Regions from separate parts of the Ensifer sp. B1-9 genome, predicted to be linked through region 2. Evidence: riboswitches for the same ligand, from Rfam matches in the RefSeq annotation. Region 2 holds a riboswitch; the other holds the start of a gene.
The links. A riboswitch is a leader RNA that binds a small molecule or an ion and turns the genes downstream of it on or off. The one in region 2 is predicted to bind glycine.
Positions count from the first base shown of each region.

Region 1: linked by a shared signal. The riboswitch ahead of gcvT (glycine cleavage system aminomethyltransferase GcvT) and the one ahead of ACQ5BM_RS29405 (D-amino acid dehydrogenase) in region 2 are both predicted to bind glycine.

Region 1 covers NZ_JBCHVG010000011.1:58,253-65,464, reverse strand. The annotation lists gene gcvP (aminomethyl-transferring glycine dehydrogenase) at 1-2,677, opposite strand, end outside; gene gcvH (glycine cleavage system protein GcvH) at 2,677-3,039, opposite strand; gene gcvT (glycine cleavage system aminomethyltransferase GcvT) at 3,056-4,195, opposite strand; glycine riboswitch at 4,337-4,424, opposite strand; gene ACQ5BM_RS20910 (hypothetical protein) at 4,647-5,036, shown strand; gene ACQ5BM_RS20905 (DUF1775 domain-containing protein) at 5,132-6,118, shown strand; gene ACQ5BM_RS20900 (hypothetical protein) at 6,141-6,497, opposite strand; gene ACQ5BM_RS20895 (nuclear transport factor 2 family protein) at 6,707-7,159, shown strand; gene ACQ5BM_RS20890 (chaperone modulator CbpM) at 7,123-7,212, opposite strand, start outside.
Region 2 covers NZ_JBCHVG010000019.1:4,511-11,722, reverse strand. The annotation lists gene ACQ5BM_RS29415 (ABC transporter substrate-binding protein) at 1-465, opposite strand, end outside; gene ACQ5BM_RS29410 (LLM class flavin-dependent oxidoreductase) at 566-1,672, opposite strand; gene ACQ5BM_RS29405 (D-amino acid dehydrogenase) at 1,903-3,153, opposite strand; glycine riboswitch at 3,280-3,369, opposite strand; gene ACQ5BM_RS29400 (D-2-hydroxyacid dehydrogenase) at 3,455-4,465, shown strand; gene ACQ5BM_RS29395 (GlcG/HbpS family heme-binding protein) at 4,483-4,908, shown strand; gene ACQ5BM_RS29390 (riboflavin kinase) at 4,975-5,487, shown strand; gene ACQ5BM_RS29385 (LysR family transcriptional regulator) at 5,484-6,431, shown strand; gene ACQ5BM_RS29380 (LacI family DNA-binding transcriptional regulator) at 6,419-7,212, shown strand, end outside.

The DNA of each region.
Region 1 (7,212 bases), on a different contig from region 2:
GCGGAGCGTTCTTCAGCGGATTGTTGACCTTGTCCATGCGACCTTCCTCAATGGCGCGGGCTTCCTCACGGATCGCCAGCATCGCATCGCAGAAGCGGTCGATTTCAGCCTTGGTCTCCGACTCGGTAGGCTCGATCATCAGCGTTCCGGCAACCGGCCAGCTCATGGTCGGCGCATGGAAGCCGCAGTCGATCAGGCGCTTTGCCACATCGTCCACCGTGACGCCGGCGCTTTCGACCAGCGGACGGGTGTCGATGATGCACTCATGCGCGACACGCCCCTTCGACGACTTGTAGAGCACTTCATAGGCGCCCTTCAGCCGGGCGGCGATGTAGTTGGCGTTGAGGATCGCCACCTTCGTCGCCTGGGTCAGGCCTTCGCCGCCCATCATCAGGCAGTAGCTCCAGGAGATCGGCAGGATCGAAGCCGAGCCGAAGGGAGCCGCCGAGACCGCGCCCTCATGTCCGTCCGTTTCCGGATGGCCGGGCAGGTAAGGGGCCAGATGCGCCTTGACGCCGATCGGACCCATTCCGGGACCGCCGCCGCCATGCGGGATGCAGAAGGTTTTGTGCAGGTTCAGGTGGCTGACGTCGGAGCCGATGTCGCCGGGGCGGGCAAGGCCGACCATGGCGTTCATGTTGGCGCCGTCCATGTAGACCTGGCCGCCGTGCTTGTGGACGATCTCGCAGACCTCGCGCACGTTCTCCTCGAACACGCCATGGGTCGAGGGATAGGTAATCATGCAGCACGAGAGGTTTTCCGCGTACTGTTCTGCTTTCGGACGGAAATCGTCCATGTCGATGTCGCCGTTGTCGCTGACCTTGACGACGACGACCTTCATGCCGGCCATCTGGGCCGAAGCAGGATTGGTGCCATGCGCGGAGGTCGGGATCAGGCAGACGTCGCGATGGCCGTTGCCATTGGCGATGTGATAGGCGCGGATCGTGAGGAGACCGGCATATTCGCCCTGGGCGCCTGAGTTCGGCTGCATCGAGATCGCGTCATAGCCAGTGACGGCGCAGAGCTTTTCCGACAGATCCTCGATCATGTGCTGGTAGCCAGCCGCCTGATCCTTCGGCACGAAGGGATGGATCTCAGAGAATTCCGGCCAGGTGATCGGCAGCATTTCCGCGGTCGCGTTCAGCTTCATCGTGCACGAGCCGAGCGGGATCATCGCCCGGTCGAGCGCGAGGTCACGGTCCGACAGACGGCGGATGTAGCGCGTCATCTCGCTTTCGGCGCGGTTCATGTGGAAGATCGGATGCGTCAGGTACTCGCTGGTGCGTAGCAGCGCTTCCGGCAGACGGTAGTCCGGGTCGAACTGCTCGACCTTGAAGTCGCCGCCGAAGGCGCGCCAGACCGCCTCGAGCGTAACCGGGCGCGAACGCTCGTCGAGGCTGATGCCGATCTTGGTGTCGCCGATCTTGCGCAAGTTGACTTCCTCGGCGACCGCGGTCTTGAGGATGATACCCTGCAGCTTGCCGACTTCGACGGTGATCGTGTCGAAGAACACGTCGGGCTCGACGGTGTAGCCGAGCTTTTCGAGGCCCATGGCGAGACGGACGGTCTTCTGGTGAACGCTCTGAGCGATCGCCTTGATGCCCTTCGGGCCGTGGAAGACGGCATACATCGAGGCCATGACGGCGAGCAGCACCTGCGCCGTGCAGATGTTCGACGTCGCCTTTTCGCGGCGAATATGCTGTTCGCGGGTCTGCAGCGACAGCCGGTAGGCGCGGTTGCCGCGCGCATCGACCGATACGCCGACAAGACGGCCGGGCATGGAACGCTTGTGGGCGTCCTTGACCGCCATATAGGCGGCATGCGGACCACCGTAACCGACCGGGACACCGAAACGCTGGGTGCAGCCGATGGCAATGTCTGCGCCCATTTCGCCCGGCGATTTCAGGAGCGCCAGGGCCAACGGATCGGCGGCGACGGTGGCGACCGCCCCGGTCTGGTGCAGACGGGCGATCAGCCCGGTGAAATCATGCACGTGGCCGTATGTGCCCGGGTACTGGAAGATGGCGCCGAAAACGTCGACCGGATCGAGGTCGGTGAACGGATTACCGACGACGATCTGCCAGCCGAGCGGCTCGGCGCGCGTCTTCAAGAGAGCGATCGTCTGCGGGTGGCAGTTCTCGTCGACGAAGAAGGTCTTGGCCTTCGACTTCGAGACGCGCTCGGCCATGGCCATGGCTTCAGCGGCGGCGGTCGCTTCATCGAGCAGCGAAGCATTGGCAACGTCGAGGCCGGTCAGGTCGCAGACCATGGTCTGGTAGTTGAGCAGCGCTTCGAGACGGCCCTGGCTGATTTCCGGCTGGTAGGGCGTATAGGCCGTGTACCAGGCCGGGTTTTCCAGGATGTTGCGCTGGATGACCGGCGGCGTGATCGTGCCATAGTAGCCCTGACCGATCAGCGAGACGAGCTTCTGGTTGCGGTTGGCCGTTTCGCGCATCTTGTCGAGCGCTTCGCGCTCGGTCATCGGCGCACCCCAGGAGAGCGGGGTCTTCTGGCGGATCGACGGCGGGACAGTGTCGTCGATCAATGCATCGAGCGTCGGATAGCCGACGACCTTCAGCATCTCGTCCATTTCGGCCGGCGACGGGCCGATATGACGCCGATTGGCGAAGTCATACGGCTTGTAGTCAGTAAAGGTGAAATCCTTGGGCATGCTCATCAGGCGACGAGCTCCTTATAGGCCGCTTCATCGAGAAGGGCGTCGGCATCGCCGGGATTGGCGAGCTTGAGCTTGAAGAACCAGGCAGCCCCTTGCGGGTCGCTGTTGACCAGCGACGGATCGTCGACGATCGCCTGGTTCACTTCGACGATTTCGCCGTCAAGCGGACAATAGACGTCGGAAGCTGCCTTGACGGACTCGACGGTGGCAGCGGAATCGCCCTTCGAGAAGGTCGAGCCGGTTTCCGGCAGTTCAACGAAGACGAGGTCGCCAAGCTGGCCGGCGGCGTGCTCGGTGATGCCGACGGTCGCGACACCAGCTTCGATCTTCAGCCACTCGTGTTCCTCAGTGAACTTCAACATGTGCGCTCTCTCCTGATCAGCGTTTGTAGGTTTGTTTGACAAAGGGCAGGGCGGCGACCGCGACAGGCAGGTACTTGCCGCGCACTTCCGCAAAAAGGGTGGTGCCGTTTTCGGCGTGGCCGACGTCGACGTAGCCCATGGCAACCGGACCATCGACGGAGGGGCCGAAACCACCCGAGGTCACCTGGCCGACCGAGGTCTTGCCCTCGGCGTCGGCGAAGAGCTTGGCGCCGCCGCGAACCGGCGCGCGTCCCTCCGGCTTCAGCCCGACGCGACGGCGCGAAGCGCCATCGGTCAACTGGCCGAGGATGCGACCGGCGCCCGGGAAGCCGCCTTCGCGGGCGCCACCGGCGCGGCGCGCCTTCTGCATCGCCCATTCGAGCGCTGCTTCCACCGGGGTCGTAGTCGTGTCGATGTCGTTTCCGTAGAGACAAAGGCCGGCTTCGAGGCGCAGCGAATCGCGGGCGCCGAGGCCGATCGGCTTGACGTCGGGATGTTCCAGAAGGCGCTGGCTCACATCGACGGCGGAGGCGACGGGAATGGAGATCTCGAAGCCATCTTCGCCGGTGTAGCCCGAGCGGGAGATAATGCAGGTGACGTCGTGCAGGTCCGCCTCGGCAACGTCCATGAAGCGCATGTCGGAGACATCGGCCCAGAGTTCGCCAAGAACAGCTTCGGCACGCGGCCCCTGAAGCGCGATCAGCGCCCGATCCTCGATCATCGTCACGTCGCAGGTATCGGAAAGGCCTTTCTGCAGCAGGTCGAAGTCGGCGTCCTTGCAGGCGGCGTTGACGACGAGGAACAGATGGTCGCCGCGATTGGTGATCATCAGGTCGTCGAGGATGCCACCTTCGGCATTGGTGAAGAGGCCATAACGCTGGCGTCCTTCGGCGAGGCCGAGCACATCGACCGGTACCAGCTTTTCGAGCGCCAGCGCCGCGTCTTCGATCTTGCCGGACTTCGGCCGGACGATGACCTGGCCCATGTGCGAGACATCGAAGAGACCGGCGGCAACCCGGGTGTGCTGGTGTTCCTTCATCACGCCATCAGGGTACTGCACCGGCATTTCGTAGCCGGCAAAGGGCACCATGCGCGCGCCCAGAGAAAGGTGCAGCGCATGCAGCGGCGTATGTTTCAAATGAGGATTGTCTTCCAAATCCGGCCTCCAGGTCTGGCGCTCTCGCGCCGGCTCACACTTCCGGCGTCAATCGCCGTCGATTCGAGCCCCCTCTGTCCCTTTGCCTGAGATTGTTATCCCTTCGGCGAGCGCAAAAGCGCTTCTCTCCAGAGTCCTACCGGCACCTTGCTGGTCCTTTGGCCTGAGAGTTTCCGGGGCGGTTGCTCCTTCGGCACCGGAGTGAACCGGTTTCTCCCAACAAGATCGTCTCCAGATAACGGCGAAGGCGGGAGCTTGGCAAGGGGGCGGTGTCGCGGTGAAACACATTTTTGTCGCATGACCAAAAGACGCAGCCGAGGCCACTGCGGCAATTCTGCCTTTGCTTTCTTCTCCGGTTGAGGATAACCCAAGATCGATACGAGAGCGGGGATGGGAAAAATCTGTGCGGTTTTCCATCCGCATCCCGCTCTAACCCACAAGAGTCGATCGGATGACAGGGCGCGAAGGCAAATTCGGGATAGCAGTGCGGCTGATCGCCGTATTTGCGCTCGTTTTCCTGACCTTTGCCCACAAGCCGCTCAGCGCCAAGACGCTGACACCGGCCGAGATCGCCGCCTATCAACTGCCTGACGGTACGCTCGCCGAAATCTGCTTCGGCACGGACGGCGTCGACCACCAAAGCGGCAAGGGCCAGTCCATGGCCCCGGTCTGCGAAGCATGCCGTCTTTCGAGCGCGATCCTTCTGCCGGTTCCACCCGTGGAAAGCGTTCGCGCCGATACAGGCACATGGCTCGTTTCGCCCATCCTGATAGAAAACGATGCTGCCCATCAGCATCTGCGCCTCCTGCCGCCTTCGCGCGGGCCGCCGGCGCATTCGTAATCCTCCGCTCGCATCCCATTCAATACGCCGCCGCCAAGCGGCTTGGACCACCGGCAACCGGGCAAGGGCCCGGCGCGTGGTCAGGAGATTACGATATGACAAAGACCAGGATCGCTTCACTTTCGCTCGGCCTTACCCTTGCCGCAAGCGGCATTGCCCACGCGCACGCCACGTTTGAAAACAACACGGCGCCGGTTGAAAGCACCTTCAAGGCGGTGCTGCAGGTGCCGCATGGCTGCGACGGCAAGCCGACGACGGAAGTGCAGATCAAGCTGCCGGAAGGATTTGTCCTCGCTCAACCGCAGCCGAAGCCCGGTTGGGAAATCGAAATCATCAAAGGCGACTACCAGAAGACCTACGACAATCACGGCAAGAAGGTCTCGTCCGGCCCCCTGGAAATCCGCTGGAAGGGCGGCAGCCTGCCGGACGAATATTACGACACCTTCGTCGTCCGCGGCAAAGTATCGGGCTTCGACAAGGAGACCGTGCTTGCATTCCCGACCACGCAGCTTTGCGGGACCGACGGCAAGGTCGTCTGGGACCAGGTCGCTGCCGAGGGCCAGAATGCGCATGACCTGAAGAGCCCGGCGCCGACCGTGACGGTAACGATGGCCGATGCAGCCGATCCCCATGCCGGCCATGGCGGGCATATGGCTGCTGCCGACGGGTCGGCAAAGATTGGCGATCTCGAGATTTCGGGCGGGTCGCTGAAAGCGATGCTGCCCGGCGCCAAGGTCGGTGGCGGCTTCCTGACGATCAAGAATGGGGGGGCAAGCGAAGACCGGCTGGTCGCCGTCGAAAGCCCTGCGGCTGCGCGCGTCGAGATCCACGAGATGAAGATGGAAAACGACGTGATGAAGATGCGCAAGCTCGAGGACGGCGTTGCCTTGCCGGCTGGAGAAACGGTCGAGCTCAAGGCCGGCGGCCTGCACCTGATGTTCATGGACGTGAAGACGCCGTTCAAGGAAGGCGATGCCGTTCCCGTCACGCTCATCTTCGAAAAGGCCGGCAAGGTCGATACAATGTTCCCGGTTGGCTCCGCCAAGGGCGGCGAAGCGGCCGGCGGCCACAAACATCAGTGACCAAGAGTCTGCGACGCGCGCCTCAGGCGGCGTCGCTTTCATCCTGTTGGCCGGCGGGGTCCTCCTGCCGGCCTTCGTCTTCCTGCTCTTCGAAACCATCGTCGCCATCGCGCATGAATTCGAGATAGCGGCGCAGGGCTTCGGCTTCCGAGCGTTCCGGCAAACGGCCGTCGGCGCTTGCCAGCATGAAGGAGAGGGGCAGGGCACCCTTGGTCTTGGGTATCAAGACCGGCGCCAATGCTGGCTCCTCGGGGCGCTTGATCGAAAGCAGCGTGATCGCTTCATCGGTCGGGCCATCACCACTTACGCGTGCCGACGGCTTCAGCGCTTCCGCCGCATAGGCCGCCGTCGTCGCGGATACTGTGACGACCTGTGTCACGTCTTTCCTGCCTTCCGTTGTCAATCCTTTCTTGTCGCTCAATTCCACTTGCAGGCGTGTAAAAACCAACGCCTGCCTTTTAATAAAATCCTAATGATGACCACATTGGCGGCGCTTACGGCAAAAGAATCCCGGAGCGCGGGCCTTTACTTGCGCTATTGCTAAAGTGCGCGCACACTCGCCCAGATAGAAAAACGGGGAGGCTTCCCATGACCGAGCGAAGCGTGCTGGAAAGCAGAGTGCAGGCCCTATACAGCGCCCGCAATGTCAATGACCTCGATACCATAATGGCGCTGCTCGATCCCGACTTCAGCTTCCGCATCGTCGGAAGCGCCAGGCTCGGCACGATGGCCCTCGCGGTCAACACGCCCGAGACCGTGCGCGGCAGTTTCCAGGCGCTCATAGAGAGCTGGGACTTGAGCGGGATGGAGATGGTCGGCGCCTATGCTGACGGCGACACCATCGTCGTTCACCGTGCCGGTGTCGTTTGCTTCGTTCCCTCGCAAACCCGCGAACGGACCGAAATCATCGACAAGTTCACGTTCCGCAACGGCCGGATCGTCGATCTGACGGAGTTCGTCGACACCTTGTTCGTCGCCGAAACGGTCGGGCTGCTGGACAGGGACTATTCGCCCTCAACGCTCGACAGGATGAGCCTTTGAACCTCCGGGTCCTGGGAGCGGATGGCGTTCATCAACTCGGCAAGGCGGCCGCG
Region 2 (7,212 bases):
CTTGCCGTCCCAGTACCACATGCCACCCTCGTAAAACGGAGGATAGAGGTCTTCCTTTTTGTAGTTGGGAAGTTTGGAGGTATCGAGTTCGGTGAGAACCTTGAGTTCGTCGTAGATCGCGTTGTATCCGTTTGAGTACTCAGCGGCGTCGAGGCGAACGGCGTTGCTTCCGACGATCTTCGCGGTGACGTCGTCTTGGTTGCTCATGATGGCGGCACGCATTGTGACGTTATTGGCTTTGCGCCACTCAGCGGTTTCCGGCTCCATTGTGTAGCCTTCCCAGGCCATCACTTCCAACTCGCCACCAACGGCGGCACGTGCGAACGGAACCCAGGCACCCAGCGTCGCGCCTGCCGTAACAGCGGCTGTGCCAAGAAGGAAACTTCTACGGCCGAGCATCACCTCATTGAAAATATCAGCGGTGCGCGCGGGCCCGATTTCTGCAGATTTGTCTTCCGGTTTCACGATGTACGCTCCCAGTTTGAACAGTTAAAGTTCTATTCCCGCATATGGTTTCTTGTACTTGGCCACGCGGGGTTTCCCGCGTGGCGATCGATCGAGCTTCTTATTCGGCCGCGGCAAGCGTGCCGACGTGCTGGCGCAGTTTGGGCATGACCTCAGTGGCAAGCAGTTCCATCGAACGCTTGTGCAGTGCGGGGCGGTCCCAGTCCTTCTGGGTCATCATCAACGAGCCGAACGGACCGCCAACGTCGTCAACAAAGGCGACGAGCTTATCGAGGACGGTCTTCGGCGAGCCAGACATGACCATCCAGTCCAGGCAGTTCTGAACAGTAATGTCCTCATCGAGCGTGTTCATCGATGGCTTGAGGACGCCCAGAAGCTTGAAGGCTTTCATATCCTCGACGATGTATTCGTAGTACCAACGGTACGACGAAGCATCCTCGGCCAGATAGTCAGCCGCTTCCTGGTCGCTGTCGGTTACGAGGAGAGAGCGTGCAATACGCCACTTGTTGCGGTCGGGCCGGCGCCCGGCCTTTTCGCAGCCGACGAGGTACTGGTCCCAGTGGGTCTTGACGTTGGCAACCGGCGTGAAGTTGGCGGATACGATGCTCCAGCCATTTTCGCCGGCTTGGCGAGCGCTGCTTGAGGACGGGCTCATGACCGAGATGGCCAACTCAGGGAAGGGTTGCTGGTACGGTTTCAGCATGGGGCCGAAGCCAAGGCTCGGGATGAGCGTGTTTTCGATTACCACATCCCAATACTTGCCCTTGATGTTGTAAGGCGGATCCTGGGACCAGATCTGATGCATGATCTTGATGGATTCAGTCGTCATCTCGGCGCGGTTTTTGTCCTGCGTGCCGAAAAGCTCCATGTCCGTTACGAGGCCACCTGGGCCAACGCCCATGATGAAGCGACCTTCGGAGAGATGGTCGAATTGTGCGATTTGGCCTGCCAGGCGGGCCGGATGATGCTGCGGCAGGTTGAGAACGCCGGTAGCGAATTTGATTTGCTTGGTTGCGTGGATCAGTGTGCCAAAGAACTGAAGCGGGTCTGCAATGGGCTCACAAGAGCAGCTGATGTGCTCGCCGACCCACACTTCTGCGAAGTTAAGGCGATCGGCGAGGATGACAGCTTCACGGTCCTGCTTCAAAAGCTCCGTGAAATTTCGCCGCTGGTCATGCAGTGGCATCATAAATAGACCGAGGTCCATTTGAAGTCTCCTCTTCGAATTCAGATCGGCCTGTCCGATCCTCACGAACTGTAGAGCAAGCGCCGTGCCAACTTCAAAAAACTCTTTAAATCAATGCTTTGGTCCGCTTCGTCGGCGAGTCTCAAATTGTTCGCTAAGTCTCATGTGTGAGATTCGTGGATGAGAAAAGCTTGGGACTGAGACCCCCCAAAACACAAGGGCCGAACTTTCGTTCGGCCCCGGCGATTTTTCTAAGCCGCCCTGCTTTTCGACGGTTTGTGTTTTCGCTCCACGAGCTCGGCGACTATCTCGGCTGTGGCGGCGGAAAGCGTCCACCCGAGGTGTCCGTGACCCGTGTTGTAGAATACGCCCGGCCGAGAGCCGGTTTTAACACGGGGCATCATATTCGGCATCATGGGTCTCAATCCCGCCCATGGCACCACCCTCGAGGTGGACACGTCCGGAAACAGAGTTCTTACCCAACCCACTAGCGGGTTGATACGATCCTGTCGGATGTTGCGGTTTATGCCGTTGAACTCTGCCGTGCCGGCCACTCGGAATCTGTCCGCTCCGAGGCGGCTGGTGACGATTTTGGCCCGGTCATCGAGCAGGCTTACCCAAGGTGCTCCGCGTTGGCTCTGTTCGTCGTCGAGATGTACCGTTATCGAATATCCTTTGACGGGATAAACGTTTATTCGGTCGCCGAGCATGTTGGCGAGCTTTCTACTACCGACACCCGCACATATTACCACGCCGTCAACGGACAGGACATTGATTTCATTGTTCGTTGTGTTCGCCGGCTTCCAGTAAACCTTCGTGGTCTGCCCAGGTTTTACGTCTTCGATTTCGGCGTCGAAAAGGAACTTTACGCCGCGCTTGGCGCAGGCTTCCGCCAATCCGCGCGTAAATTTGTGGATGTCACCTGTCGAGTCCGAAGGGGTAAAGAAGCCTCCGTAAAAATCGCCTACGAGGGCCGGTTCGATCGACTTGATCTCCTCCTTTGTCACCGGGCGGCGGTCTAGGCCCCCGTCGGTCAGCATAGTGTTCACCTTGCTAGCATGATCGAAGCTCGGCTTGTCGTAGTAGACGTGCAGAATACCGCGCTTTTCCAGATCGAAGTTTATCCCCTCGCGCTCGGCGATCTCGAACACGTGTTTGCGTGCGGCGATTGCAAGCCGGGTGGTTTCGACCGTATTCGTCCGGTAGCCGCCAATGTTCCCCATGAATTCGCCCATCCACGAGTACTTGTGCCAGTTGGGGCTGGGATTCATCAGGAGGGGGGCATCGCTTTTGAGCATCCATTTGATGCCTTTCATCACGGTCGACCAGTGGTTCCAGACCTCCGCGTTACTCGCAGAAAGTTGACCGCCATTGGCGAACGACGTTTCCATCGCCGGGTAGCGGTGACGTTCCACAACGGTAACATCGAAGCCGCGGCGGGAAAGGGCGTAAGCGGTCGTCACGCCGGTGATACCAGCGCCGAGTACAGCAATATGGGGCACTCTATCTCTCCAACAGTTGGTGCCGGGACTTCGCCAGTCCCACAGCCCCCAATCTGTCTCTTTACCTGAGAGCTTATCCCCAGTGGGGGTCCCCTTCGGTGGGCGCAAGCGCCTCTCTCCAGATTGTTCAACTGAGCAGTCTCGTTTGCCTGAGAGTTTCCTGGGGGGTTGCTCCTTCGGCGTGGCGTCCAGCGCCATCTCTCCTGCACAGCCTTCGAACACCCTTAGGGTAGGCACAGGACGCAGAAACGCGCAAGCCCTCGATCGAGAAAAGTTTCAAAGTGGCACGAAAGTTGCTTTCATGGAGGTAGCGAGAGACAAGGGTCTGATTATGCGAGATTTTCTGGTTTATGTGGAAAACGGGTTGCCTCCGGAGTCACCGTACTTCGTTTCAGAACTAGCGGTCTTAAACGCACTAGGTCCTCTCGCAGGCGCAGCGAAAATCAGATCCTGCGCTACCAACTTTCCTGACTTCGAGTCTTTGGAACGCGCGCAATACTTTATCGGCTCCGGGTTCGACACCGCGCGCCTGAAAAAGCACGGCAAACAGCTGCGCGTCGTTCACTGCACTAGCGCCGGCGTGGAGAAATATGTGCCTCTTGACTGGCTCCCGAATGGCGCGGTGCTGACGAATAGCAGCGGCGTGCACGCTCGCAAAGGCGGAGCTTTCGGACTTATGACGGTTCTCATGCTGTGCGAAGGAGTGCCGAGGCATATAGAAAACCAGCGGCTCCATCGGTGGGACAACCGTCTGGCGACGGGAATTGAGAACAAAACGATTGTATTTGTCGGTTTCGGCGCATTGGGGTCGGCGATTGCCGACCATCTCCGTCCTCTCGGAGCGAAGATAGTGGCGGTTACGCGATCAGGGGAAGCCGGCTCGCCAGCAGACCAGGTCTTCGCGGTCTCCAATCTTGACAAGGCTTTACCTCTCGCTGACTGCCTTGTTGTCAGCTGCCCGCTTACCACGTCCACCAGAGGACTGATCGGTGAAACGGAGCTTGCGCTCCTAAAACCCGGCGCATCGCTGTTCAATATTGCGCGCGGCCCCGTCGTTGATACGAAGGCGCTCGCAACAGCCCTCGTCGATGGCAGGTTGAGTGGAGCTGCTCTTGATGTCTTCGACCAGGAACCTCTCCCCGCCGATAGCCAACTCTGGGACGTTCCGAACCTTATGATCTTCCCCCACATCTCTTGTGACGACGCGGACGGTTACGTCGATCGTTGCCTATCGATTTTTGCAGACAACGTGCGCAGGGACCTCCAAGGACAGCCCCTGCGCAACCGCGTCGATGCAGTCGCCGGATATTAGAACCAAAGGAGAATGAAATGCCCAAACCCTATCTTGAAACCGTGGTCCTGTCTCACCAGGGCGCGTCCGACGCCCTCGCCGCCGCTGTAGCAAAGGCAGAGCAGATGTCCGTCCCGCAGTGCATCTGCATCGTAGACGCAAGCGGCGAGACAATCGCGAGCCTCCGGATGGACGGCGCGAAATACTTGAGCATGCAGACCGCGAGGGCGAAGGCCCGCACCGCGGCTTCCATCCGCAACAAAACGGGTGGAATGACACCGGAATTTGCTGTCGCCGCTGGTATCGCGACCTCGGGCGGCGTGACGAACCTTCCGGGCGGGCTGCCGATTAAATTCGACGGTAGGCTCGCGGGAGCAATCGGCGTCGGCTCAGGAACGGGCGATCAGGACATTGAGGTCGGAAAAGCCGCGCTGGCAGCGATCGGCGCGGACCCGATCGACTAAGTTCTGAAAACGGCGGGCGGCGATCCTTCGCCGTCCGCCAACGATAGTGGACTATTGGAGGGCGAGATGCTGGCTAGTGAACAAATCGAAGTTTCCGCTGACCACACGTCAGACAGATCACTCTGGCATTCTACGCGAGAGGCGCGAGTGCCACTGAACCGGATTAAGACCATTTCAGATGTCGTCATTCCTGGCGCGCAGCTGGGCAGGACGATCGGCTTCCCGACCGCAAACATGGTCCTGGGCGAGGATGTCGATCTCGAGGCCGGAATCTACGCAGTCCAGTTCATACGTGAATCGGGAGAATGCCACTGGGGCGTAGCGAGCTTCGGAAGGCGGCCCACGGTAGTCGAGAATGGAGAATTGATCCTCGAGACGTACGTGCTCGACTTTGCCGACGACCTCTATGGGGAAACGTGTTCAGTCGGATTCGTGAGATTCCTTCGCCCGGAACTCCGTTTCGAAGGTCTGGAGCCGATGATCGAACAAATCCGCAAGGACGTTGTCCTGGCGAGGAGGGTGCTGGCGTCCGAATGCCCGATTGGTCCCGTCGGCGTGGCAGGTGGAGGCGGGACATGAAGTATCACCAGATCGAAGCGTTTTATCAGGTGATGCTTACGGGTAGCATGTCGAAAGCTGCAAAGAACCTGGGCCGCACGCAGCCGGCCGTGAGCATGACGATCTCTACTCTCGAGGACCAGCTGACCACGGTTTTGTTCGACCGCCATGCGGGTCGGATCACGCCTCGCGCCGAAGCGGATGTGCTCTTTGAGCAGATAAGCCCGCTTATGGCGCAGATCAACGATATCCGCCATCGTTTCGGACAGCTCACCTCGATTGAGGTTCCCCGCGTTTCCATCATTTCCTCAAACAACACGGGAAACTATCTCGTCCCATCGGCGATTGCCGGGATCGCGTCTCAAGGGCAGCAGCTGCGGCTGATGACGGCCACGTCGGCTGCGATCGTCTCGGAGATGGAAAACCAGCGCCACGACATCGCGCTCACCGATGAGGGGAAATCCGAGGTTCTGACGAATTCCTCGTTATTCGAAGCGGAGGTGTTCGAAGTACCTGTCTATGCAATCTGCCAGAAGGGGCTTCTCGCTGGCCAGGGGGCGGTCTCGATCGGAACCCTTAAGGGCCTCGATGTCTCGACGCTCTACGAAGAAAACCGGGCCACGCACCAGATCAGGGCGCAGTTGGGGCCTCCACGTGTCGAGTTCGCAAGCTTCTTTCCCATGGCATGCTTCTCGGTCATGAACCGAGGCGTCGCGGTTGTCGACAGCATCACTTGCTCGACAATGCAGGCGCTGACGTCGGACACGCTCGATGCTGATTATCACCGAATCTCCGACGTACAGCCGTCGCGATACTACCTGATCCGGCCGCGATACCGCCCCCGTTCCAAGGTTGCCGACCAGTGCTACGAGGCTTTGAGAAAGGTGTTGCGCGCTCATCAGGCCGACGAGGTGAACGGCGCGCCAGTTTCCGTTTCGCACACGGGACAACCATGGCGAAGGTGAGAGACATTGCAGACATCGTCGGCGCATCCCCAACTGCCGTCTCCCGGGTTCTGAGCGGGGATCCGACCTTCAAAACGACACCGGAACTCCGTGGCGCCATTGTCGAAACGGCAAGGAAACTCGGCTACGCTTCGCCGAGGATGCGAGCATCGGCCAAGACAGCGGACCCGGAAGCGTACAAATCAATTGTGATAGCCAGTCGATGTCAGGGCGCATCGGTCTGCAGCGATGGTCATTTGTCAACGATCCGCTCGGGCGTCGAGCGGCGAAGCGCGGAACTTAGGATCAGCATCATTGACTTCTCAATTGAAGACCTCAACAACAGCTTGTCAACAGCACGCGTCTTCGGCGGCGTAATCATAGGTGGACTTGTCGACGACGAGGCAGATCGCGTGGCAAGTTTGAATTTGCCGATGGTCATTGTGGACTGGCAGCAAAATGACCATCGCTTCGACTGCGTCTCCTCGGATTTCACTCGAGCAGCAAAAACGGCGATCGATAGCCTGAAGACACGGGGACATACGGATATTCGATACGTCGGCCCATTTAGAGACACGGAGATCCGCTTGTCGTCCAGCCACTTGCGGTTTCAAGCGTATCTGGAGGCCTTGGGTAAGAGCACGTCAGGTCCGAGAGGTGCGTCGAAGGGGGGCTCCAATCGCAAGTCCGCTTTCGAGGTCGGTTACACGCGAGTTGCGGACATGATCATGTCCGGGGGGCGGCCTGACGCTTTGGTTGTCGAAGATGACGATTTTGCCGTTGGCGCGTATCGAGCTTTAAG